Regions from separate parts of the Streptomyces sp. DSM 116795 genome, predicted to be linked through region 1. Evidence: riboswitches for the same ligand, from Rfam matches in the RefSeq annotation. Region 1 holds a riboswitch; the other holds the start of a gene.

The links. Region 1 has a riboswitch for S-adenosylmethionine ahead of ACSMXX_RS25110 (aminotransferase class V-fold PLP-dependent enzyme). Riboswitches for the same ligand answer to the same signal wherever they lie in the genome.
Region 2: another riboswitch for S-adenosylmethionine. It lies ahead of thrC (threonine synthase); the one in region 1 lies ahead of ACSMXX_RS25110 (aminotransferase class V-fold PLP-dependent enzyme).

Annotation. Positions count from the first base shown of each region.
Region 1 covers NZ_CM147707.1:5,817,541-5,828,678, forward strand. Annotated here, with positions in the region: gene ctaD (aa3-type cytochrome oxidase subunit I) at 1-689, shown strand, start outside; gene ACSMXX_RS25070 (cytochrome c oxidase subunit 4) at 686-1,084, shown strand; gene ACSMXX_RS25075 (L,D-transpeptidase) at 1,198-2,469, shown strand; gene ACSMXX_RS25080 (hypothetical protein) at 2,494-2,910, opposite strand; gene ctaE (aa3-type cytochrome oxidase subunit III) at 3,100-3,720, shown strand; gene qcrC (cytochrome bc1 complex diheme cytochrome c subunit) at 3,816-4,628, shown strand; gene qcrA (cytochrome bc1 complex Rieske iron-sulfur subunit) at 4,625-5,692, shown strand; gene qcrB (cytochrome bc1 complex cytochrome b subunit) at 5,689-7,323, shown strand; gene trpD (anthranilate phosphoribosyltransferase) at 7,662-8,726, shown strand; SAM riboswitch class IV at 8,819-8,938, shown strand; partial or broken gene ACSMXX_RS25110 (aminotransferase class V-fold PLP-dependent enzyme) at 9,004-10,464, shown strand; gene ACSMXX_RS25115 (Lrp/AsnC family transcriptional regulator) at 10,598-10,879, opposite strand; gene ACSMXX_RS25120 (rhomboid family intramembrane serine protease) at 10,876-11,138, opposite strand, start outside.
Region 2 covers NZ_CM147707.1:4,155,733-4,166,870, forward strand. Annotated here, with positions in the region: gene ACSMXX_RS18025 (ROK family protein) at 1-831, opposite strand, end outside; gene ACSMXX_RS18030 (extracellular solute-binding protein) at 1,288-2,586, shown strand; gene ACSMXX_RS18035 (DUF3263 domain-containing protein) at 2,647-3,012, shown strand; gene ACSMXX_RS18040 (Type 1 glutamine amidotransferase-like domain-containing protein) at 3,293-4,060, shown strand; gene otsB (trehalose-phosphatase) at 4,070-4,927, shown strand; gene ACSMXX_RS18050 (alpha,alpha-trehalose-phosphate synthase (UDP-forming)) at 4,986-6,491, opposite strand; gene ACSMXX_RS18055 (glucosyl-3-phosphoglycerate synthase) at 7,155-8,171, opposite strand; SAM riboswitch class I at 8,317-8,468, shown strand; gene thrC (threonine synthase) at 8,488-9,804, shown strand; gene ACSMXX_RS18065 (MoaD/ThiS family protein) at 9,801-10,079, shown strand; gene ACSMXX_RS18070 (cold-shock protein) at 10,580-10,783, shown strand.

The DNA of each region.
Region 1 (11,138 bases):
CGATGTGGAAGGGCTCGCTGTCCTTCGAGACACCGATGCTCTGGTCGATCGGCTTCCTGGTCACGTTCCTCTTCGGCGGTCTGACCGGTGTCATCCTGGCCGCGCCGCCGATGGACTTCCACGTCTCCGACTCCTACTTCGTGGTGGCGCACTTCCACTACGTCGTGTTCGGGACGGTCGTCTTCGCGATGTTCGCCGGCTTCCACTTCTGGTGGCCGAAGTTCACCGGAAAGATTCTCGACGAGCGACTCGGCAAGATCACCTTCTGGACGCTGTTCGCGGGCTTCCACGGCACCTTCCTCGTCCAGCACTGGCTGGGCGCCGAAGGCATGCCGCGGCGCTACTCCGACTACCTGGCCGCCGACGGCTTCACCGCCCTGAACACGGTCTCGACCATCAGCTCCTTCGTGCTGGGGCTGTCGGTCCTGCCGTTCCTCTACAACATCTGGAAGACGGCCAAGTACGGAAAGACTGTCGAGGCCGACGACCCGTGGGGCTACGGCCGTTCCCTCGAATGGGCGACGAGCTGCCCGCCCCCGCGGCACAACTTCCTGCAGCTGCCGCGCATCCGTTCGGAGTCTCCGGCCTTCGATCTGCACTACCCAGAGGTCGCGGCCCTCGACCAGCTCGGTGAGCAGCAGGCCGCGGGCGACCGGACGCTCGTCGGCGGCAAGGAGGGCTCGAAGTGAAGATCCAGGGCAAGATGTTCCTCGGCCTGGCGGTCTTCCTGCTGGCCACAGCGATCATCTACGGAGCCTGGTCGAAGGAGCCGGTCGGTACCACCGGGCTGTTCCTCGCCTTCGGCCTGGCGGTGATGATCGGCTACTACCTCGCCTTCACGGCCCGTCGCGTGGACGTCGGCGCGCAGGACAACAAAGAGGCCGAGGTGGCGGACGACGCTGGCGAGGTCGGGTTCTTCAGCCCGCACAGCTGGCAGCCGCTGGCTCTCGGGCTCGGCGCCGCCTTCGGTTTCCTGGGCGTGGCCTTCGGATGGTGGCTGGTGTTCGTATCGGCTCCGCTGCTCTTCGTCGGCCTCTTCGGCTGGGTCTTCGAGTACTACCACGGCGAGAATCGCACCCAGTAAGGCTCCAGGCTGAGGCAGTCCGCAAACGGGTCGGCCCCCGGTGATCACCGGGGGCCGACCCGTTTGCATGCGCCCAACAGGCCCTGAATGGCGACACTTCCTACCTTGGGCCTATGAATCACTCTTCGAACAGGATGAAGCGCCGGATCACAGCCGGCTGTGCCCTCACCCTCGCGCCCATGGCTGTCGGACTGTCCGCGTGCAGTGTCGGCAGCGAAGGGAGCCCGCTCGCAGGTGCCCCGTACGACGCGAGCAACCAGATATCCGTCAGCGCGGGTGAGGAGGGGGCCGTCGTGGACCCCTCCAAGCCCCTCGAAGTGACCACGACCGGAGACGAAGGACGAATAGCCGACGTCACGGCCGTCGACACCGCGGGACGCTTCCTCAGCGGCAAGCTCTCCGAGGACGGCACCCGCTGGCGGAGCACCTCGGACCTCGCCTCGGGCGTCCGCTACACCGTCCGTATCAGCACCGAGAACGGCTCCGGCGAGCAGGGGCGCCGGACGCTGAACTTCCAGACCAAGCCCGCACACGCGAAGCGGCTCGGTGTCACCTTCGGGCCGGACAACGGCACCTACGGCGTGGCTCAGCCCGTCACCGCCGAGCTGAGCCACAAGGTCAAGGGCGCCAAGCAGCGCAAGCTCGTCGAGGGAGCGCTCAGGGTGAAGTCCTCGCCCCACGTCGAGGGCGCCTGGCACTGGGTGGACAGCAAGGAGCTCCACTACCGCCCGAAGGAGTACTGGCCCGCGCACGCCAGCATCAGCGTCAGCTCCCGTCTCAAGGGCCTGAAGGTGCGCGAGGGCCTGTACGGGGACAAGGCCAAGCCCGTCAAGCTGAAGACCGGCGACCGGGTGGAGGCGCTCGCTGACGCGTCCGGCCTGTCCATGAAGTTCAGCAAGAACGGCAAGGTCGTCAAGGAGATACCGATCACCACCGGCAAGGCCGGCTTCGAGACCCGCAACGGCACCAAGGTCATCCTGGGCCGTGAGTCGTACGTACGGATGCGCAGCGGCAGCGTCGGCATCGGCGGCGGCGAGTCCTACGACCTGGGTGTCCACTGGGCGTCGCGGCTCACCTGGAGCGGCGAGTACGTGCACGCCGCCCCCTGGTCGTCCGGCTCGCACGGGGTGTCCAACAGCAGCCACGGCTGCACCGGCATGAGCACCGCGAACGCCCAGTGGTTCTTCGAGAACGTACGGCAGGGCGTGCCGGTGAAGTACGTCAACTCCGGCGGCGAGGACATGGCGCCGTTCGGCAACGGGTTCGGGGACTGGAACCTGTCCTGGAAGAAGTGGAAGAAGGGCAGCGCCCTTCTCCGCGGCACCCAGGACCACGCCGGCGTCGATTCCGCAACCGGAGTGAACCGGCTCCGTCCCCAGGTCTGACCGGCACCGCAGGGCCGGAACGGCTCAGAGAGGCTGCACCTGAGCGGACGCCCCGTCGCCCTCACGGAGAAGCCCCGCCAGGGCGCCCGCGAGGGCGACCGGGTCGACCGGGTGCGATACGGCGGCCTCAGCGCGGCTCCAGGACGCCAGCCAGGCGTCCTGGGGACGTCCGATCAGCAGCAGCACGGGCGGGCAGTCGAAGATCTCGTCCTTGATCTGCCGGCACACACCCATACCGCCGGCCGGTGCCGTCTCCCCGTCGAGCACGCACACGTCGATGCGGTGCTTCTCCAGCGTGGACAGGACGGCGGGGAGCGTCGCGCACTCCACGTACTCGACGGGCGGCACGTCGGCGGCGGGGCGGCGGCCGGCGGCGAGCCGGACCTGCTCGCGGGTGTCGGCGTTGTCGCTGTAGACCAGCACCGTGGCGGTCGGCTGCATCGTTCCTCCGCTGGACGTCTCGCACGTGAACACATGGCGGCAAGGGGCCGCAGCGCGGATGTTACTCCCTGGCGCGCCCGGTCGACACCGCTCCGTGTGCCCGCGGGAGAGGCCTGTTTGAGCGGTGCACGCGTGCTGGACACACCGAACGGCACCCCGGCAGTAAGGGCCGTATGAGCGACCGACATAATGTCGGTCGTGGCGACAGCAACAGCAGTAGAAACCGGGCACGCGCACCCGTCGGTCAACAGGCCGAACCTCACCAGCGTCGGAACCATCATCTGGCTGAGTTCCGAGCTGATGTTCTTCGCGGCCCTCTTCGCGATGTACTTCACCCTGCGGTCCGTGACGGGTGCGGACTTCTGGAAGGAACACGCCGACTCGCTGAACGTGCCCTTCTCGGCGGCGAACACCACGATCCTGGTGCTCTCCTCGCTCACCTGCCAGCTCGGTGTGTTCGCCGCAGAGCGGGGCGATGTGAAGAGGCTCCGGGGCTGGTTCATCATCACGTTCGTGATGGGCGCGATCTTCATCGGTGGCCAGATCTTCGAGTACACGGAGCTGGTGGAGAAGGACGGCATCACCCTCTCCTCGGATCCCTACGGATCGGTGTTCTACCTGACCACCGGCTTCCACGGGATGCACGTGACGGGTGGTCTGATCGCGTTCCTGCTCCTGCTCGGCAGGACGTACGCGGCCAAGCGCTTCACCCATCAGCAGGCCACTGCAGCCATCGTCGTGTCCTACTACTGGCACTTCGTCGATGTCGTCTGGATCGGCCTCTTCGCCACGATCTACCTGATCAAGTAGCTGATCGGGCGCCGGTCCGTGCGCGAGCGCGAGCCGGACAGTGACAGACGCAAGCAGAAGCATCGACGCAGAAGATCCTGACACCGGGGTAATCCGTGAAAAAGCTCTCCGCACGACGGCGCCATCCGCTGGCGGCGCTCGTCGTTCTCATCTTCGCGCTGGCGGCCACCGGGGGGCTGTACGCCGCGTTCGCTCCCGCCGGTGAAGCGAAGGCCGACCAGTCGTCGAGCCAGTCCCTCGCCATCGAGGAGGGCAAGAGGCTCTACCAGGTCGGTTGTTCCAGCTGCCACGGAACGGGCGGCCAGGGCAGCAGCGACGGCCCCAGTCTGGTGGGCGTCGGCTCCGCGGCCGTGGACTTCCAGGTCGGCACCGGCCGTATGCCCGCCCAGCAGCCGGGCGCCCAGGTGCCGAAGAAGAAGAAGATCTACAGCCAGCACGAGACGGACCAGCTCGCCGCCTACGTCGCCTCGTTGGGGTCCGGTCCCGTCACGCCCACCAAGAGCCAGTACGACCCGAGTGGTGCGGACATCGCGAACGGCGGCGAGCTCTTCCGTACCAACTGCGCCCAGTGCCACAATTTCACCGGTGAGGGCGGGGCGCTGACGCACGGCAAGTACGCGCCGAACCTGGCGGACGTCGACCCCAAGCACGTCTACGAGGCCATGCAAACAGGCCCGCAGAACATGCCGTCCTTCCCCGACAAGGTGATGCCGGAGCAGGACAAGCGGGACATCGCCGCATACATGAAGGCGGTGAACAGCAAGGACTCCGAGAACCCCGGCGGTTACAAGCTCGGCGGCTTCGGCCCGGTCATCGAGGGCCTGTTCGCCTGGATCTTCGGTCTCGGCGTTCTCATCCTCGTCGCCATCTGGGTCGCAGCTCGCACCGCAAAGGCCAAGAAGTCATGAGCGAGACTGGATCACACGAGAACGTGTCAGAGAAGCACCTGCCGAAAGAGCAGGAAAACGGTCACGGCGCGGTAGCCGTCGCGGACGATCCGTTCGCCGACCCGGGAATGCCCCCGCACGAGCCACGGATCCAGGACCTCGACGAGCGTGCCGCCAAGCGCTCCGAGCGCGTCGTGGCCATGCTCTTCACCGCGTCGATGCTGGCCACACTGGGTTTCATCGCGAGTTTCGTGCTGATTCCCGTCGACAAGATCATCTACGTCTGGCCGGCGGGGAACATCGGCGCGTTGAACTTCGCGCTGGGTACGACCCTCGGCGTCGCGCTCTTCTGCATCGGCGCCGGCGCGGTCCACTGGGCGCGCACCCTGATGTCCGACCACGAGCTGGTCGACGAGCGGCACGCCGTCTCCGCCGAGCCGGAGACCCGCACGAAGGTCATGGAGGACTTCGCGCAGGGTGCCAAGGAGTCGGGTCTCGGCCGCCGTTCGCTGATCCGCAAGACCATGTTCGGCGCACTGACCCTGCTGCCGCTCTCCGGCGTCGTACTGCTGCGTGACCTAGGCCCGCTGCCCGAGGACAAGCTGGAGCACACGCTGTGGAGCAAGGGCAAGCTGCTCATCAACGAGAACACCCATGAGCCGCTGCGTCCCGAGGACATCAGCGTCGGATCGCTCACTTTCGCCTGGCCCGAGGGGCTCGAGGAGGAGGACGAGGAGTTCCAGAAGGAGGTCGCCAAGGCGGCCCTGATGCTGGTGCGTCTCGAACCCGAGGACATCAAGGACAAGCGGGAGCTGGACTGGTCCCACGAGGGGATCGTCGCCTACTCCAAGATCTGCACCCACGTCGGCTGTCCTGTCAGCCTCTACGAGCAGCAGACACATCACGTGCTCTGCCCGTGCCACCAGTCGACATTCGACCTGGCGGACGGTGCGCGAGTGATCTTCGGCCCTGCTGGCCACGCGCTGCCGCAGCTGAAGATCAGCGTCAACAACGACGGATTCCTCGAAGCGCTGGGCGACTTCGAAGAACCCGTGGGCCCGGCCTACTGGGAGCGTCGAGCATGAGTACAGCAACCGAGACCACAGCCCCGAAGCGCAAGGCACCCGCCGGCGAGCGGGTCGCGGACTGGGCCGACGGCCGCCTGGGCATCTACACCCTGGCCAAGGCCAACATGCGCAAGATCTTCCCGGACCACTGGTCCTTCATGCTGGGTGAGGTCGCGCTCTACAGCTTCATCATCATCATCCTGACCGGCGTGTATCTGACGCTGTTCTTCCACCCGTCCATGAACGAGGTGGAATATCACGGCAGTTACGTGCCGATGCAGGGCGTGCGCATGTCGGAGGCCTTCGCCTCCACCCTGGACATCAGCTTCGACGTACGCGGCGGTCTGCTCGTGCGGCAGATCCACCACTGGGCGGCGCTGATCTTCCTCGGTGCGATGTTCGTGCACATGATGCGCGTCTTCTTCACCGGCGCGTTCCGCAAGCCGCGCGAGATCAACTGGCTGTTCGGCTTCCTGCTGTTCGTGCTCGGCATGTTCACCGGCTTCACCGGCTACTCGCTGCCGGACGACCTGCTCTCGGGCACCGGCGTGCGGTTCATGGAGGGCGCGATCCTCTCCATGCCGATCATCGGCACCTACATGTCGATGTTCCTCTTCGGCGGCGAGTTCCCCGGCCACGACTTCGTCGCGCGGTTCTTCTCGATCCACGTACTGCTGCTGCCGGGCATCATGCTGGGCCTGCTGGTGGCCCACCTGATCCTGGTCTTCTACCACAAGCACACGCAGTTCGCCGGTCCCGGCCGTACGAACAAGAACGTCGTCGGCATGCCGCTGCTGCCGGTGTACATGGCGAAGGCGGGGGGCTTCTTCTTCCTCGTCTTCGGCGTCATCTCTGTCATCTCGGCGACCTTCACGGTCAACCCGATCTGGGCGCTCGGCCCGTACCGGGCGGATCAAGTGTCGACCAACGCCCAACCCGACTGGTACATGGGCTTCTCCGAAGGGCTGATCCGCATCATGCCCGGCTGGGAGATCCATCTGTGGGGGCACACGCTTGTGATGGGCGTGTTCATCCCGCTCATGGTCTTCCCGCTGGTGCTGGCCGCGATCGCCGTGTACCCGTTCATCGAGTCGTGGGTGACGGGCGACAAACGCGAGCACCACATCGCCGACCGCCCGCGGAACGCCCCGACCCGAACCGGGTTCGGTGTGGCCTGGATCGCCTGGTACACGGTGATGCTGATCGGCGGCGGCAACGACCTGGTGGCGACGCACTTCGACTTGTCGATCAACTCGATCACATGGTTCGTGCGGATCGCGTTCTTCGTGGTGCCGGTGATCGCCTTCTTCGTGACCCGCCGCGTGTGTCTCGGCCTGCAGCGCCGCGACAAGGAGAAGGTGCTGCACGGACGCGAGTCCGGCATCATCAAGCGGCTTCCGCACGGCGAGTTCATCGAGGTGCACGAGCAGCTCTCGCAGGAGCAGCTGCACACCCTCACCTCGCACGAGCAGCACAAGCCGTACGAGGCCGGTCCCGAGGTCGACGAGAACGGCGTCCAGCGCAAGGTCGGCCGCGGGCAGAAGCTGCGGGCACGGCTCTCCAAGGGTTACTACGGCGAACAGGCGCAGATCCCCAAGCCGACCGCCGAGGAGTACAAGGAGCTCACCAGCGGCCACGGCCACCACTGAGCCGCGGCGTACGAGCCGCCACGTACGAGGGGCCGGGTTTCCCGAACGGGAGCCCGGCCCGTCGCGTGTGCCCGGACGCCGGAAGCGGCGCCCCGGGGTGCGGAGGCTGTACGCAGGGCGGGCCGTGCCGCCCGTACCGGCGGCGGCGTCCCGACCCGCTCACGGAAACGGATGTCCTGGCCGGGGACGTGTGCCGCTAGGGTGGTGGCTGGCCGGGCCCGGAGCCCGGGCCGCCCCCACGCCGTACCCCGCATACCGGTCCCGCCGCGGTGCCTCCGCAGCTCCGGCAGGGGAACCGGCGTGCGGGCACAGCCGATCCGAGGACCTCAGGAGGGATCATGAGTGCCGTTCCGTCTGCCGGCTCTCCCACCGGGGGCCTCCGCACCTGGCCCGACGTACTGACGTCGCTGCTCGCCGGTGAGGATCTGAGCGCCGACGCCACCGCGTGGGCGATGGGTTGCATCATGCGGGGCGAGGCGACCGACGCCCAGATCGCGGGCTTCGCAGTGGCGCTGCGCGCCAAGGGTGAGACGGTCGGGGAGATCGCCGGTCTCGTGCGGGCGATGTACGAGCATGCCAACGTGATCGAGGTGCCCGGCCCGACGGTGGACATCGTCGGCACGGGCGGCGACAGGGCACGTACGGTCAACATCTCCACGATGTCGGCCGTCGTCGTCGCCGGATGCGGCGCGAAGGTCGTCAAGCACGGCAACCGCGCGGCCTCCAGCGCGAGCGGCGCCTCCGACGTACTGGAAAAGCTGGGCGTCAACCTGGAGTTGAGCCCGCAGCGTGTCGCCGAGGTGGCCTCCGAGGCGGGCATCACCTTCTGCTTCGCGGTGAAGTTCCATCCGTCGCTGCGGCATGTGGCCAATGCGCGGGGCGAGTTGGGCATCCCCACCTCATTCAACTTCCTCGGCCCGCTGACGAATCCCGCCCGTGTGCAGGCACAGGCGACGGGCGTCGCCAACGCCCGCATGGCACCCATCATGGCGGGCGTGCTGGCCGAGCGCGGTTCCTCGGCCCTCGTCTTCCGCGGTGACGACGGCCTGGACGAGCTCACGACGACCGCCACCTCCACGGTGTGGGTCGTACGGGACGGAGCGGTGCGCCAGGAGTCCTTCGACCCGCGTGACGTCGGGCTCGACATCGTGCCCGTCGAGGCGCTGCGAGGCTCCGACGCGGCCTACAACGCGGATGTCGCCCGCCGTGTGCTGGACGGTGAGCGCGGCCCGGTGCGGGACGCGGTGCTGCTCAACTCGGCGGCGGCTCTCGTCGCCCTGGAGCCCCGGGAGGGCCCGCTGGCCGAGCAGATCCGCGCCGCGATGGAACGGGCCGCCGAGTCCGTCGACACCGGTGCCGCACGGGCCGCGCTGGACCGCTGGGTGACGGCCAGCCACATGTGACACCTGTGTCCGGTCCTGCCCCGTTGCCGGCCCTGTCCGGGATACGGACTGCGGGGCAGGGCCGTCGGAACGTTGTGCCATACTTCCCGCCAGGTCACGAGTGACAGCGATGAAGGCCCCGGCCCGCTGTCCGGCAACCCTCCTTCCGTGGTGGGGTGCCCCGGGTGATGACCGGGCCGTACGGCAGCAGGGCCGTTCGGCAAGCACGGATCCCTCTTCCCCTGCCTTCGGCGGGGAGTCCCAAGGCAGGGATCCCTGGTCTTGAGGGAGTCATCGCATGAGCCTGTCCGTCGCGCCCGCGTCCGTTTCCGCGCCGGTTTCCGGATCCGCATCCGCGTCCGAGTCCGCTGCCGTTCCGGTGGTCCCGGAACCGCTGCCGGTACTGGGTCTGGACGTCCTCGCGCCGCTCGTGACGGGCGGCGAACTCCCTTACGCCGCGCTGGACTACGCCGCGAGCGCGCCCGTACTGCGCAGCGTCTGGGACGAAGTCGCCGCCTACGCCCCGTACTACGGCAGCGTGCACCGAGGCGCCGGGTACCTCTCCCAGCACTCGACCGCTCTCTTCGAACGGAGCAGGGCCACGGTGGCCTCGTTCCTCGGCTGCCGCGAGAGCGACGAGGTCGTCTTCACCCGCTCCACCACCGATTCGCTGAACCTGCTGGCGTCGGCGCTGCCGGCGGGCACACGGGTGTTCGTCTTCGAGACCGAACACCACGCGGCGCTGCTCCCCTGGCAGGGCGCCGGTGCGACGACGGTCTTCCTGGACGCGCCGCGGTCGCCGCGTGAGGCCGTCGCGACGCTGGAGAGCGCGCTCAGCGCCGCACCGGAAGGTCCCAAGCTGGTGTGCGTGACGGGGGCTTCGAACGTCACGGGTGAGATCTGGCCGGTACGGAGGCTGGCCGCCACCGCGCACCGGTACGGAGCCCGCATCGTGCTGGACGCGGCACAGCTCGCCCCGCACCGGCCCGTGCACATCGGTGAACTGGACGTCGACTGGGTGGCGTTCTCCGGACACAAGCTGTACGCGCCCTTCGGAACCGGTGTGCTGGCCGGACGCACCGACTGGCTGCACGCGGGGGAGCCGTATCTGGCGGGCGGCGGCGCGAGCCGCAAGGTCGCGCGCGGCGCGGACGGCGGCGTGGAGGTGGAGTGGCAGAGCGGGCCCGCCCGGCACGAGGCCGGTTCGCCGAACGTGATCGGGGCGTACGCCGTCGCGTCCGCATGCCGGGCTCTTACGGAGGCCTGATTCGCCCAACTTGCGGCACGTGAGGAGGAGTTGACGCGGAGGCTGCTCGCCGGGCTGGACCAGGTGCCGCAGGTGGAGGTGCTCACCCTCTTCGGGAGCGACGACGAGGGCACGGGCACCGGCTCGCGGGCCGAAGGCCGGGCTTCGCGCAGGGTCGGTGTCGTCTCGTTCGTCGTGGCGGGCTGGAACAGCTCGCATCTGGCCGCCGCCCTCTCCGCGGAGTACGGCATCGGCGTACGCGACGGCCTCTTCTGTGCCCACCCTCTGGTGGGCGCGCTGCTGGGAGCCGGAGGCGGTGACACCGGCGGGTGCGGTGCCCCCGAGGGGCAGTCACTGAACGCCGTACGGGTGAGCATCGGCGCGGGGACGCCGGAGGAGCACGTGGAGCGGTTCGTACGGGCGGTGCGCGAACTCGTACGGGACGGCGCGAGGTGGCGCTACCGCACGGAGAACGGCCGGTGCGTGCCGGAGCCGGGCGGCCGCGTCCCGTAGCCGGTCCGGAGCTCCCGGCCTGAGCCGGGACGGAGACGGAGCACGGGACGGAGTACGGAAACGGAGTACCGAGACGGAGCCGGGCGGCATCGTCGCGGAGAACGGAGCCGGCCCGCCGGGGGGGGCCGCTCCGTCAGGCGTCCAGACCGATGGCGAAGGCCGACTCCAGGTCGTGCTGTGAATAGGTGCGGAAGGCGATGTGGGTCTCCGTGGAGAGCACCCCCGGCACCTTGCTGATCCGGCCGGGGATGACGTCCGCGAGGTCGTCGTGCCGCGCCACCCGCACCATCGCGATCAGGTCGTGCGCACCGGTGACCGAGTAGACCTCGCTGACACCCTCGAGCGCGGCGATCTGCTCGGCGATCTCGGGGATGCGTTCGGTGCTGGTCTTGATGAGCACGATCGAGGTGATCACGGTGTCGACTCTCCCTGGGTCGCCGGAGCGGGCGTGCCCACTGTAGCCGTACGGAAACGGCGGAAACGCGCCCAGGCGTAGAGGAAGCCGAGGGTGAATCCGACCACATGGGCGAGGTAGGCCACGCCCGGCCCGTCGGTGTCGCCCCGTGCCGCGATCCACTGCAGCGCGAGCCAGAAGACCAGCACCAGCCAGGCCGGAAAGCGCAGCGGCAGGAAGTAGAGGAACGGGAAGAGGCTGGTGACCCGGGCCGTCGGGT
Region 2 (11,138 bases), 1.7 Mb from region 1:
GGCCGCCGGGACGATCATGGGGAGATGCTGGAAGGTGACGCGTGCGCGTACCGCCTCCCGCAGCGGTACGAAGAGGATGTCGCCGGCCTCGGCCAGCCCGCCGCCGACGATCACCGTGCGCGGGTCGAGGAGCGTGACGGCGGTGACGAGCCCCGCGGCGAGGGCGTCGACCGCGTCCCGCCAGATGGCGATCGCGCGGTCGTCACCGGACTCGACCGCTCTGGCGGCGTCGGCCGCCGTGGCCGCGGCGTCGCCGCTCGCGGCGGCCCAGGCGCGTCCCACAGCGGAAGCCGAGGCGAGCGCCTCCAGGCAGCCGTACTGTCCGCATCCGCACCGCGGCCCGTCGGGCCGTACGACGACGTGGCCGATCTCGCCCGCGCTGCCGTGGGCTCCGGGCTCGACCCCGCCGTCCTCCGTACCGATCGCGCCGGCGATGCCCGTGCCCAGGGCGATGAAGAAGAATCTCCCGGCGCCACGGCCGGCGCCGATGCGGCCCTCGGCGAGTCCGCCCGTACGCACGTCGTGCCCGAGCGCGACGGGGATGCCGTCGAGCCGTTGGGCCAGCAGCGCGCGCAGCGGTACGTCGCGCCAGCCGAGGTTGGCGGCGTAGACGGCGGTGCCCGTGGCCTCGTCGATCATGCCCGGCACGGCGACGCCGGCGGCCAGCGGCTCGGTGCCGAACTTCTCGACGCCGTACGTGCGCAACTGCGCCGCGAAATCGAGGATTCCCTCGACGACCGCCTCCGGGCCGCCGTCGCGGCCGGTGTCGCGGCGGGCCTCGTGCAGCAGTTCGCTGCCCGCGTTTCCGGGGCCGATGAGGGCGGCCTTCATGCCGGTGCCGCCCACGTCGAGGGCGATGACGTATTCCGGTTTCCGGGGACTGGTGCTCACGGGGATCAGTCTCCCGTGTCACCCCGCAACAGGTCTAGTCCACTTCTGCCATCTGTTTGAGTTTTCCGAGGTGACGGGGGTGCCGGAGTGTCCTGATCTGGTACGGAAAACTGCCGCGTCCGCGCTCTTCGTTGCATGTACCGGATGAAACGGGAGGGCCTGTCGCGAAAGCGATTCGGTCGTTGGCCTAGACCTTCGGCGCCGCCCGGTGGACACTCCTGTCCTGTACACGTCCGGAGGGTCCGGACGCGGGGGTGGGACGGGGGCACGGCACGCGCCGTGCTCCCCCTGGGCCTCGCGGCCCGGGACGTTACCCCTGGGGGTGCGCCCCCACGCTGCGCTGGGGGGGGGACCCCCACCCGGTGCAGCGAGGGGGAGAGTCGAGGGGTGGAGGCTGTGGAGCGTCGCAGATTCCTCGGGCTGGCAGCGGCCGCGGGTGCGACGGGTGCGACCGCCGTCGGCGCCTTCACGGTCGCGGGCTGCGGCATCGGGACGGGAACGCAGAGCGCCGCACTCACGGTGGTCGCGGCCGACTACGGCGGTCCCGGACGTGGCAACGGCTCCCAGGCGTACTGGGACTCCCTCGTGCGTGCTTTCCAGGGCAGGCATCCCGGCATCGCCGTCGATGTGGAGGTCATCGGCTGGAAGGACGTCGACAGGAAGGTCGCGGCGATGGTCGCGGCGGGGCGCCCGCCGGACATAGCGCAGATCGGCGCGTACGCCGACTTCGCCGCGCAGGGCAGGCTCTACAGCGCCCGCGAGGTGCTCTCCATACCCGTACAGGCCGACTTCCTTCCGCCGCTCGCAGGGGCGGGCGAGGTGAGACGGGTGCAGTACGGGATGCCGTTCGTCGCAAGCACGCGCCTGCTCTTCTACAACAAGACCCTCTTCGCCCGTGCCGGGCTCGACCCGGGCGCACCGCCCGGGACATGGGAGCAACTGGCGCGCGCCGCAGCCCGGTTGAAGGCGGCGGGCGTGAAGATCCCGTACGGGCTGCCGCTCGGACCGGAGGAGGCGCCGGCCGAGACGCTGATGTGGCTCCTCAGCGGCGGCGGCTCGTACACCGACAAGGTCGGCAACTACACGATCGACGCCGCGGCGAACATCAAGACCTTCAACTGGCTGCGGGACAGGCTCGTACGGCGGAAGCTGACCAACCGCGATCCGGGCGGCACCGACCGCCAGGAGCTCTTCGACGCCTTCGTCCGCGGCGACGTCGGCATGCTCAACGGCCATCCGACGCTGCTGGAGGAAGTGCGGCGCCGCGGCGTGAAGTACGGCACCGCCGTGGTGCCCGGCGCCGACGGGCCCTCGGACGGCACGCTCGGCGTGGCGGACTGGGTGATGGCGTTCAAGCAGAACGGCAGACGCGAAGAGACGGGCCTCTTCCTCGACTTCCTCTTCAGCGAGAAGAACCACTACGCGTTCGCCGACCGCTACGACCTGCTTCCGGTGACGACGTCCGCGAACGACCGGATGCGCGGGCACGCCGAGCACAAGCCGCTGCGGCGTTTCCAGGACGAGCTGGTGAGCGCCGAGTTCTACCCGGTGGGCAAGGTCTCCTGGGCGAAGGTGAGCGCGGACATCAAGAAGAGCATCGGCAGGGCGGTCTCCGAGGGCGCCCACCCGGCGGGCGTGCTCGGCGCGATCCAGCGCCGCGCGGAGGCGCAGGACTCCGAGGCACGGGTGCGCTGAGTGGTTCTCGCCTCTCGGCGGCGGAGGCCGGCCGTCGTAGGCGGGCGGTACTTTGGACGGATGAGCGACGAGGTCCGCGACACCGGCGACGACGGACCGGCGGGGCGGGAGACGCCGGAGGGGCGGGCAGGCCGGGACCCTGCGGAAGCGGGCGCGCCGGAGGTACCGGCAGCGCCCGGAGTCCCGGAAGCGGGCGCGCCGTACGGGCTCTCCGAGCGCGACCTTTCCGTGCTCGCCGTGGAGCGCCGCGGCTGGTCCGGGCCCGGCATGAAGGAACGGGCGATACGCGAGCAGCTGGACATGTCGCCGACGCGCTATTACCAGCTCCTCAACGCCCTCCTGGACGACCCCCGCGCCCTCGCCCACGACCCTGTGACGGTCAACCGGCTCCGCCGCCGCCGCGACGCCCAACGGGCCCGCCGCTGACGGGAGTCGGGCGCCCGGGCCCACAGACGCACGCGTCTGGGGCGGGGTCCGCTAGGTCCCTCCCCCAGACTCCGTCTGGGTGGGGGTCCCCCAGCGCAGCGTGGGGGAGTGCCCCCAGCGCTCTCGTCCCTGGGCCTGGCGGCCCGGGTGGGTACCCCCCTCCGCCTTGCGATCACACGCACCAGGCTCCCCGGCCTCCGCCCTAGTGGGGGCACCTCCCGGGCCGAAGGCCCAGGGGGAGGACGACGCCACTTTGCGGACCCGCCTTAGGATCGGCCGCATGACCGCTCCCGAGCCGACCATCCTGGCCACCTCCGGCGGGCATCTGACCGGCACCCGCCAGCGGGTGCTCTTCGACGCGCTGGTGCACCACGCGGTCGAGCTCTCTGGGGCGCACGGCCGCCGTCCCCGTCTGATGTACGTCGGCACGGCGATCGGCGACGCCGAGCACTTCGCCGCGCGCATGGCCGAGGCCGCACGCGCGGCCGGGTTCGACCTGACACCGCTGAACCTCTTCCCCATGCCCAACGTCGAGGACGTGGAAGGCACGGTCCTCGACCAGGACGTCGTATGGGTCATGGGCGGCTCGGTGGCGAACCTCCTCGCCCTCTGGCGGCTGCACGGGCTCGACACCGTCCTGCGCCGCGCCTGGGAGGAGGGCGTGGTACTCAGCGGCGTCAGCGCCGGCTCGATCTGCTGGTTCCAGGGCGGCGCCACCGACTCCTTCGGCCCCGAACTGCGCCCGCTCACCGACGCGTTGGGCTTCCTCCCGTACGGCAACGGCGTGCACTACGACAGCGACCCGGGCCGCCGCCCCCTCATGCACCGGCTCGTCGCCGACGGCACCCTGCCCACCGCCCACTGCACCGACGACGGAGTGGGCCTGGTCTACCGCGGAACCCGGCTGGCCGAGGCCGTCACTGAGATACCGGGCAAGGGCGCCTACACCGTCGTCGCTGGGGGTACCTCCCAGGCCGAAGGCTCTGGGGGAGGCACGGCCGTCGAGGAGCGCATCGAGCCGCGCCGACTGCCGCCCGTCGGCCGGTAGGGTCGCGGCATGGCCGCCGTACCCACACCCCGTACCGACGCGGGCCGTGAAGGGCTCGCCGCGATCGTCTCGGAGCCCCGGCGCGCAGTCGTGGCCCTCGACTTCGACGGCACCCTCGCTCCCATCGTCGCCGACCCCGACGACGCTCGCGCACACCCCGACGCCGTGCCGGTGCTCTCCCGCCTCGCCCCGCGCCTGTGCGCGGTGGCAGTCGTCACCGGCCGCCCGGCCGAGGCGGCCGTCCGCAACGGCGGCCTCGCGGGCGCCGAAGGGCTGGAACACCTCACCGTGCTCGGCGCGTACGGCGCCGAGCGCTGGGACGCCGCCACCGGCACCCTGAGCGCCGCACCGCCGCCTCCCGGCGTCGCCGCCGTACGGGCCGAACTGCCCGGCCTCCTCGCCGAGTTGGGCGCCCCGCCCGGCACCTGGACGGAGGACAAGGGGCGGGCCCTCGCAGTGCACACCCGCCGTACGGACGACCCGGCGGCCGCCTTCGAGCTGCTTCGTTCCCCGCTGCACGCGCTGGCCGAACGGCACGGACTCGTCGTCGAACCGGGCCGCATGGTCCTGGAGTTGCGCGCACCCGGCGTCGACAAGGGCGCCGCGCTGACCGAGCACCTGCGGGAAGTCGGCGCCGGAGCCGTGCTGTACGGGGGCGACGACCTGGGCGACCTGGCGGCCTTCGCCGCCGTGGAGAAGCTCCGCGGCGAAGGCGTGCCCGGCCTGCTGGTGTGCAGCGGCGGCGGCGACACCGGTGAGTCCGTACCCGAGATCGCCGGCCGCGCGGACCTCGTCGTGGACGGCCCGGCCGGTCTGGTGCGGCTGCTCGGCGGCCTGGCCGACCTGCTCGCGGAACGGAGCGGCTAGGGCGGGTCCGCCGCCGCATCGGCCGTCCCGCCCGCGGACGCCTTCTGCCGGACGCCCGCTACGCGTTCCGCAGCGCGTGCAGCTGGTCGAGGAACCAGCGGGTCGGTGGCAGCGCCGTCGCCGCCGCGGCCAGCCGCTTGGTGCGCTCCGCCCGTCGGGCGTGCTCCATCGTCAGCGCCTCGTGCAGGGCGCGTGCGGTGCCCGCGATGTCGTACGGATTGACCACGAGGGAGTCCTCGCCCAGCTCCGCGTACGCGCCCGCCTCGCGCGAGAGGACCAGCGCGCAGCCGTCGTCGGAGACGACCGGGACCTCCTTTGCGACGAGGTTCATGCCGTCCCGGATCGGGTTGACCAGCGCCACGTCCGCCAGCCGGTACGCCGCCAGCGAGCGTGCGAAGTCGTCCTTGAGGAAGAGCACGACTGGTGTCCAACCCGCGGTCCCGTACGTGGAGTTGATCTCATCGGCGACGCGCGAGACCTCGCTCATGTAGTCCCGGTAGACCGCCAGGTCCTGCCGGGAGGGGTAGGCGAGCGCGAGGTGCACGACGCGCTCGCGCCACTCGGGACGGTCCGCGAGCAGGCGGCCGTAGGCGTGCAGCCCGCGCACGATGTTCTTGGACAGTTCGGTGCGGTCGACCCGTACGATCGCCCGGCGCGGCCGGCCGTCCCCGTCGCTGCCGACCTGCTCGCGGAGTATGGCGATCCGCTCGTCGACGTCGGCCCTCCCGGCGCGCTCCCGCAGGAACTCCGCGTCGGCGCCCAGTCCGTGCACTCCAAGACGGGTCGTACGGCCGTCGCAGGTGACCTCCAGCTCGCCCGTCGTCTCGTCCTCCGCGACGGCGGCGCCCAGCACCGCGACGCAGCAGTCCGCGAAGCCGCGCGCCCAGCGGTGGGTGAGGAAGGCGGCACGGTCGGCGCCCAGCACCCCGCGCAGCACCTGTTCCGCGACGGCGTCGGGCAGCATCCGGTAGTAGTCCGGCGGCGCCCACGGCGTGTGCGAGAAGTGCCCGATGTGCAGGTCGGGGCGGCGTTCGCGGAGCAGTCCGGGCACCAGCGTCAGGTGGTAGTCCTGCACGAGCACCGTCGCGCCGTCGGCGGCCTCGTCGGCCAGGGCGTCCGCGAATGCCGCGTTGTACTCCTCGTACGACGCCCACTGCTGTTCGAACTCCGCGCCGAAGGACGGCTCCAGCGGCGTCTGGTAGAGCATGTGGTGGACGAACCAGAGCACGGAGTTGGCGATGCCGTTGTAGGCGTCGGCGAAGGTGCCGGCGGGGATGTCCAGCATCCGTACGGACTGTCCGCCGGTGTCGGCCCGGTCGAGCTTGCCGCCGGAGCGGCGCACGGCCTCGCGGTCGCCGTCGCCGAGGGCCGCGCAGACCCACACGGCGTCGCCGCCGGAGCCGCCTGAGCCTTCCGTGGCGATGGCCGAGAGCCCCGAGACGAGACCGCCGCCGCCGCGCTTCGCGGAGAGCGAGCCGTCGTCGGCGACGGAGTAGGAGACGGGGCCTCTGTTCGACGCGACCAGTACGTCCGCCAGGGCCTGCGATGCGCGTTCGACGACCATGGCCCGAGCTTAGCCGCGCCCGGATCCACGCAAACGTGACGCGCCTCGCGCTTGGCGCCTCGCGGCGCGCAGGGGACCCGTCCCGCGTTGGGCCGGTGCCGGGGCGCCTGGCCTGCCGGGGCCTGCGTGCGGGCCGCGCCCCTCCGGGCCGGCGTCCGTGCTCCCTGCCCCCCGCTGCCGCCGGGGCCCCTGTGCGGGTTCCGCCGCATCCCGTCGTTCTGGGCCACCCGCCGTGCAGCGGTCTGGGCGTGGGGCCGCGTCAAGGCTGGGGCGGGAGGCGGGAGTTGTCGGTGTGGGGGCGCCCGGCGCGTCCGTGGGCCTGCCGTGCGTGCCCGTGGCCGGGGCGCCCGGCCCGAGATGGCCCGGGACCGGGTCCCCGGGTGACGTACGACGGGCAGGTACGACGGGCAAGGCGGTCGGCCGGGGCTCGCCCGTGCTCCCGCTGTGCGGCGTCAGGGTCCCTACCGCCCACTGGGCGTACCAAGGCTGGGGCGGGAGGCGGGAGTTGTCGGTGCGGGGGCGCACAGCGCGCCCGTGCGGACGGGTTCCGGGCCACGTGGCCCGGCCGGCTGGGTGCGGGCCGGAACGGGCCGGCTCCACCAGCGCGGCCGTGCGCGGAACAGGCCACAACCCCGGCGCGCTTCGCGCGCCTCACGCGCCCCGCTACGCCGCCCGGCGGGCCGCGTACTCCGCGATCTCCCGCATCGGAGGCCGTTCCACCGTGTCGACGGCGTGGCTGCGCGGCGCGAACCCCCCGGAGCCCGCGGCGCGCCCCGCACCGCCCGCACCGCCCGCACCGCCCGCACGCCCCGCCCCGCCCGCGTCCCGTTCGAACTGCGTCAGCGTCGGACGTACGAGGCGGCTGCCGCGTGCCATGCGCAGCTGTGCCGTGTGGTGGATCGCCGCGGCCATGCGGCCCAGCGCCTGCCCGTCCTGGTGCCGGTGCCGCCGTACGCCGACGTCGACCTGGGCGAGCGCGTCGAGCCCCGCGGTGTGCAACGAGTCGATGAGCAGCCCCAGTTCGACGCCGTAACCGACGGGGAAGGGGAGCTGCTCCAGCAGCGTGCGGCGCGCCGCGTACTCGCCGCCGAGCGGCTGCACGAAGCCCGCGAGCCGCGGCCAGTGCAGGTTCAGCAGCGGCCGCGCGACGAGTTCCGTGACGCGGCCGCCGCCGGCCGGATCGTCGCCCAGCGGCCGGTCGTACATCGCCTTGACCAGCCGCAGCTGCGGATCGGTGAGCAGCGGTCCGACGACGCCGGAGACGAAGTCGGCGGAGAAGTCCTCCAGGTCGGCGTCGGCGAAGCAGACGATGTCGCCGCTCGTCACCAGCAGCGAACGCCACAGCACCTCGCCCTTGCCGGGCAGCGCGGGCAGCCGCGGGAGCACCTCGTCGCGGTGCACGACCCGCGCGCCCGCCGCGGCGGCGACCGGGGCCGTACGGTCGGTGGAGCCGGAGTCCAGCACCACCAGCTCGTCCACGAGCGCGGCGGGGGAGCCCGCCATCAGCTCGCGCCGGATCACCGAGACGATCCCGCCGATGGTCCGCTCCTCGTTCAGCGCGGGCAGTACGACGCTGATCCGGGACCCCGCGGCCCGCTTCGCCGCGAGCAGCTCCGTCATGGGACGGTCGGTGCACGAGAAGGACCGGCGCCCCAGCCACTGCTCGACTTCCTCCAGCACTCGGCCACTCCCTGTGATCCATCTCGCGGTACGGACGCCTGTCTCAATGCGCAGGCCTGTCGGTTACAGTCTTGAACAACGCGGAAGGCGATCGCATGCCGGGTCCGGCCCGGCGGCGGCCACCGCCCCGCTCACAACTTCACACCGCTCATCCAGAGGGGCAGAGGGAACGGCCCGTTGAAGCCCCGGCAACCCTCCGGCCGGTCTCGCACGAAGCGACGTGACATCGCGAGGCTCCCGGCTCGGGAAGGTGCCAATTCCGTCTCGTGGCGAGATACGTCCCGAGGAAGATGAGGAGAGAGGGCCTCGCCGAAACATGGCTGTTCAAGCTGCTCAAGCCGCCGCCGGCACGACCGTCGACCCCCCTGCCGGCGGAGCCGGCGCCGCACTCGGCCCCGCTGCCGCGCTCACCTGCCGCGAGTGCGGCGAGCGCGCACCGCTCGGCCCGGTCTTCGCCTGTGAGGCGTGTTTCGGGCCGCTGGAGATCGCATACGAGTTCCCCGGCGGCGGCCCCGCGAAGCTGCGTGAGCGCATCGAGGCAGGTCCGGACAGCATCTGGCGGTACGCGCCGCTGCTGCCGGTCCCGGCCGACGTCGCCGCGAAGCCCAACACCAACCCCGGTTTCACCAAGCTCGTCCAGGCCGACCGGCTCGCCCGCGAACTCGGTGTCACCGGCTCGCTGCACATCAAGGACGACTCGGGCAACCCGACGCACTCCTTCAAGGACCGCGTCGTCGCCATCGCCGTCGAGGCCGCCCGCGCCTTCGGCTTCACCACGCTCTCCTGCTCCTCCACGGGCAACCTCGCGGGCGCCGTCGGTGCCGCGGCCGCCCGCGCCGGTCTGCGCTCGTGCGTGTTCATCCCGCACGACCTGGAGCAGGGCAAGGTCGTCATGGCGGCCGTCTACGGCGGCGAACTCGTCGGCATCGAGGGCAACTACGACGACGTGAACCGCTTCTGCTCGGAGCTGATCGGCGACCCCGCCGGCGAGGGCTGGGGCTTCGTCAACGTCAACCTCCGCCCGTACTACGCCGAGGGCTCGAAGACCCTCGCGTACGAGATCTGCGAACAGCTGGGCTGGCGGCTGCCGGACCAGCTCGTCGTCCCGATCGCCTCCGGCTCCCAGCTCACGAAGATCGACAAGGGTCTGAAGGAGCTGATCGCCCTCGGCCTGGTCGAGGACAGGCCGTACAAGATCTTCGGTGCCCAGGCGGAGGGCTGCTCCCCGGTCTCCCGCGCCTTCAAGGACGGGCACGACGTCGTACGCCCGGTCCGCCCCGAGACCATCGCCAAGTCGCTGGCCATCGGCAATCCCGCCGACGGTCCGTACGTGCTGGACATCGCGCGCCGTACGGGCGGCGCGGTGGAGGATGTCGACGACCCGCAGATCGTCGACGCGATCAAGCTGCTGGCGCGCACCGAGGGGATCTTCGCCGAGACCGCGGGCGGCGTCACCGTCGGCGTCACGAGGAAGCTGATCGAGGAGGGCCGGCTCGACCCGTCCCTCACCACCGTCGTCCTCAACACGGGCGACGGCCTGAAGACCCTGGACGCGGTGGCTCCCACCACCGGTCCGTCCGCCGTCATCCGCCCCAACCTGGACTCGTTCCGAGAGGCTGGTCTCGCATCATGAGCGTGAACGTCCGTATCCCGACCATCCTGCGCACCTACACCGGCGGGCAGGCGGAGGTGAGCGCCGAGGGCGCGAACCTCTCCGAGGTGCTGGCCGACCTGGAGAAGAACCACACCGGCATCGGTGCGCGCGTGCTGGACGACTCGGGCAAGCTGCGCCGCTTCGTCAACGTCTACGTGAACGACGACGACGTCCGCTTCGAGCAGGGCCTGGAGACGCCCACGCCGGACGGCGCAGGCGTCTCCATCATTCCCGCGGTCGCGGGCGGATGCTGAGGTCGCCGAGGTCTCAGCCCTGCTGAGGTCTCGTGAGAGGTCCGTGAAGGCCCCTTGCGCTCGTCGCTGATCCCTCTACGGTCGAACCGCCTCCTCCGGGAACACATGAACGAAACGGAGGGGGCGGTTCCGCGTGTGGGGACGCGATAGGGTTGCGAGGAATCCCACCCCATTGACTCGTCCGGCACGTGCCGGACGTCCATGAGAACGCGACAAGTTGTGCACGGAATCGGTGCGGCAATTGTCGTGTTGGCGTCGCTTTGCCCGGCCTTGCTTGCCCTGCTTCCTCGGAGATTGCGGGCTTTTGCGCCCTCGATCGTTGCTCAGAATTCTCGTCTTCGTGACCTGTTGCAGAGGGCGTCCGTACAGATACATTCAGCCGCGGTCGACGCGTTCCGGCTTACGTATCCGTATGTCTGCGGAGCCGTGCCGGAGGTGAGGTCTGACCCGGGTTCGTGAAGTGCGGGCTCGTGCAAGGGCCAGTAATAGGGGAGTTAGGGATGGCTCAGGGCACCGTCAAGTGGTTCAACGCGGAGAAGGGATACGGCTTCATCGCGGTCGACGGTGGTGCAGACGTATTCGTCCACTACAGCGCGATTCAGATGGACGGCTACCGCACCCTGGACGAAGGACAGCGGGTCGAGTTCGAGATCTCGCAGGGTCAGAAGGGGCCGCAGGCGGACATGGTCCGTGTGACTGCCTGAGCACCCGCAACACTGCGCAGAGCTGCAACAGCCGTAACAACAGCCGTACGAAGGGCCGTACTCCACAGAGGAGTACGGCCCTTCTGTGCTGTCCGCTGTGTGCTGTCCGCGCAGTCCCGGTCCGTGGTCCGCGGCGCCCGTCCGCAGCGCGCCGTCCGCCGTCCGCGGCCCCGTCCCGTACCGCGCAGCTTGCGTCGGTCGCGGGCCGGTGTGATGTCCTGGGGGCGCTTGCACTCGCAGGGGCCGAGTGCTAATCATTGCGTTAGCACTCTACGAGTGAGAGTGACAGTCAAGGACCGGGTCGGTGAGGCTCGTTCGCCGGGTGGAGCAAGGAACCACACGGCTTGCGCGCCGT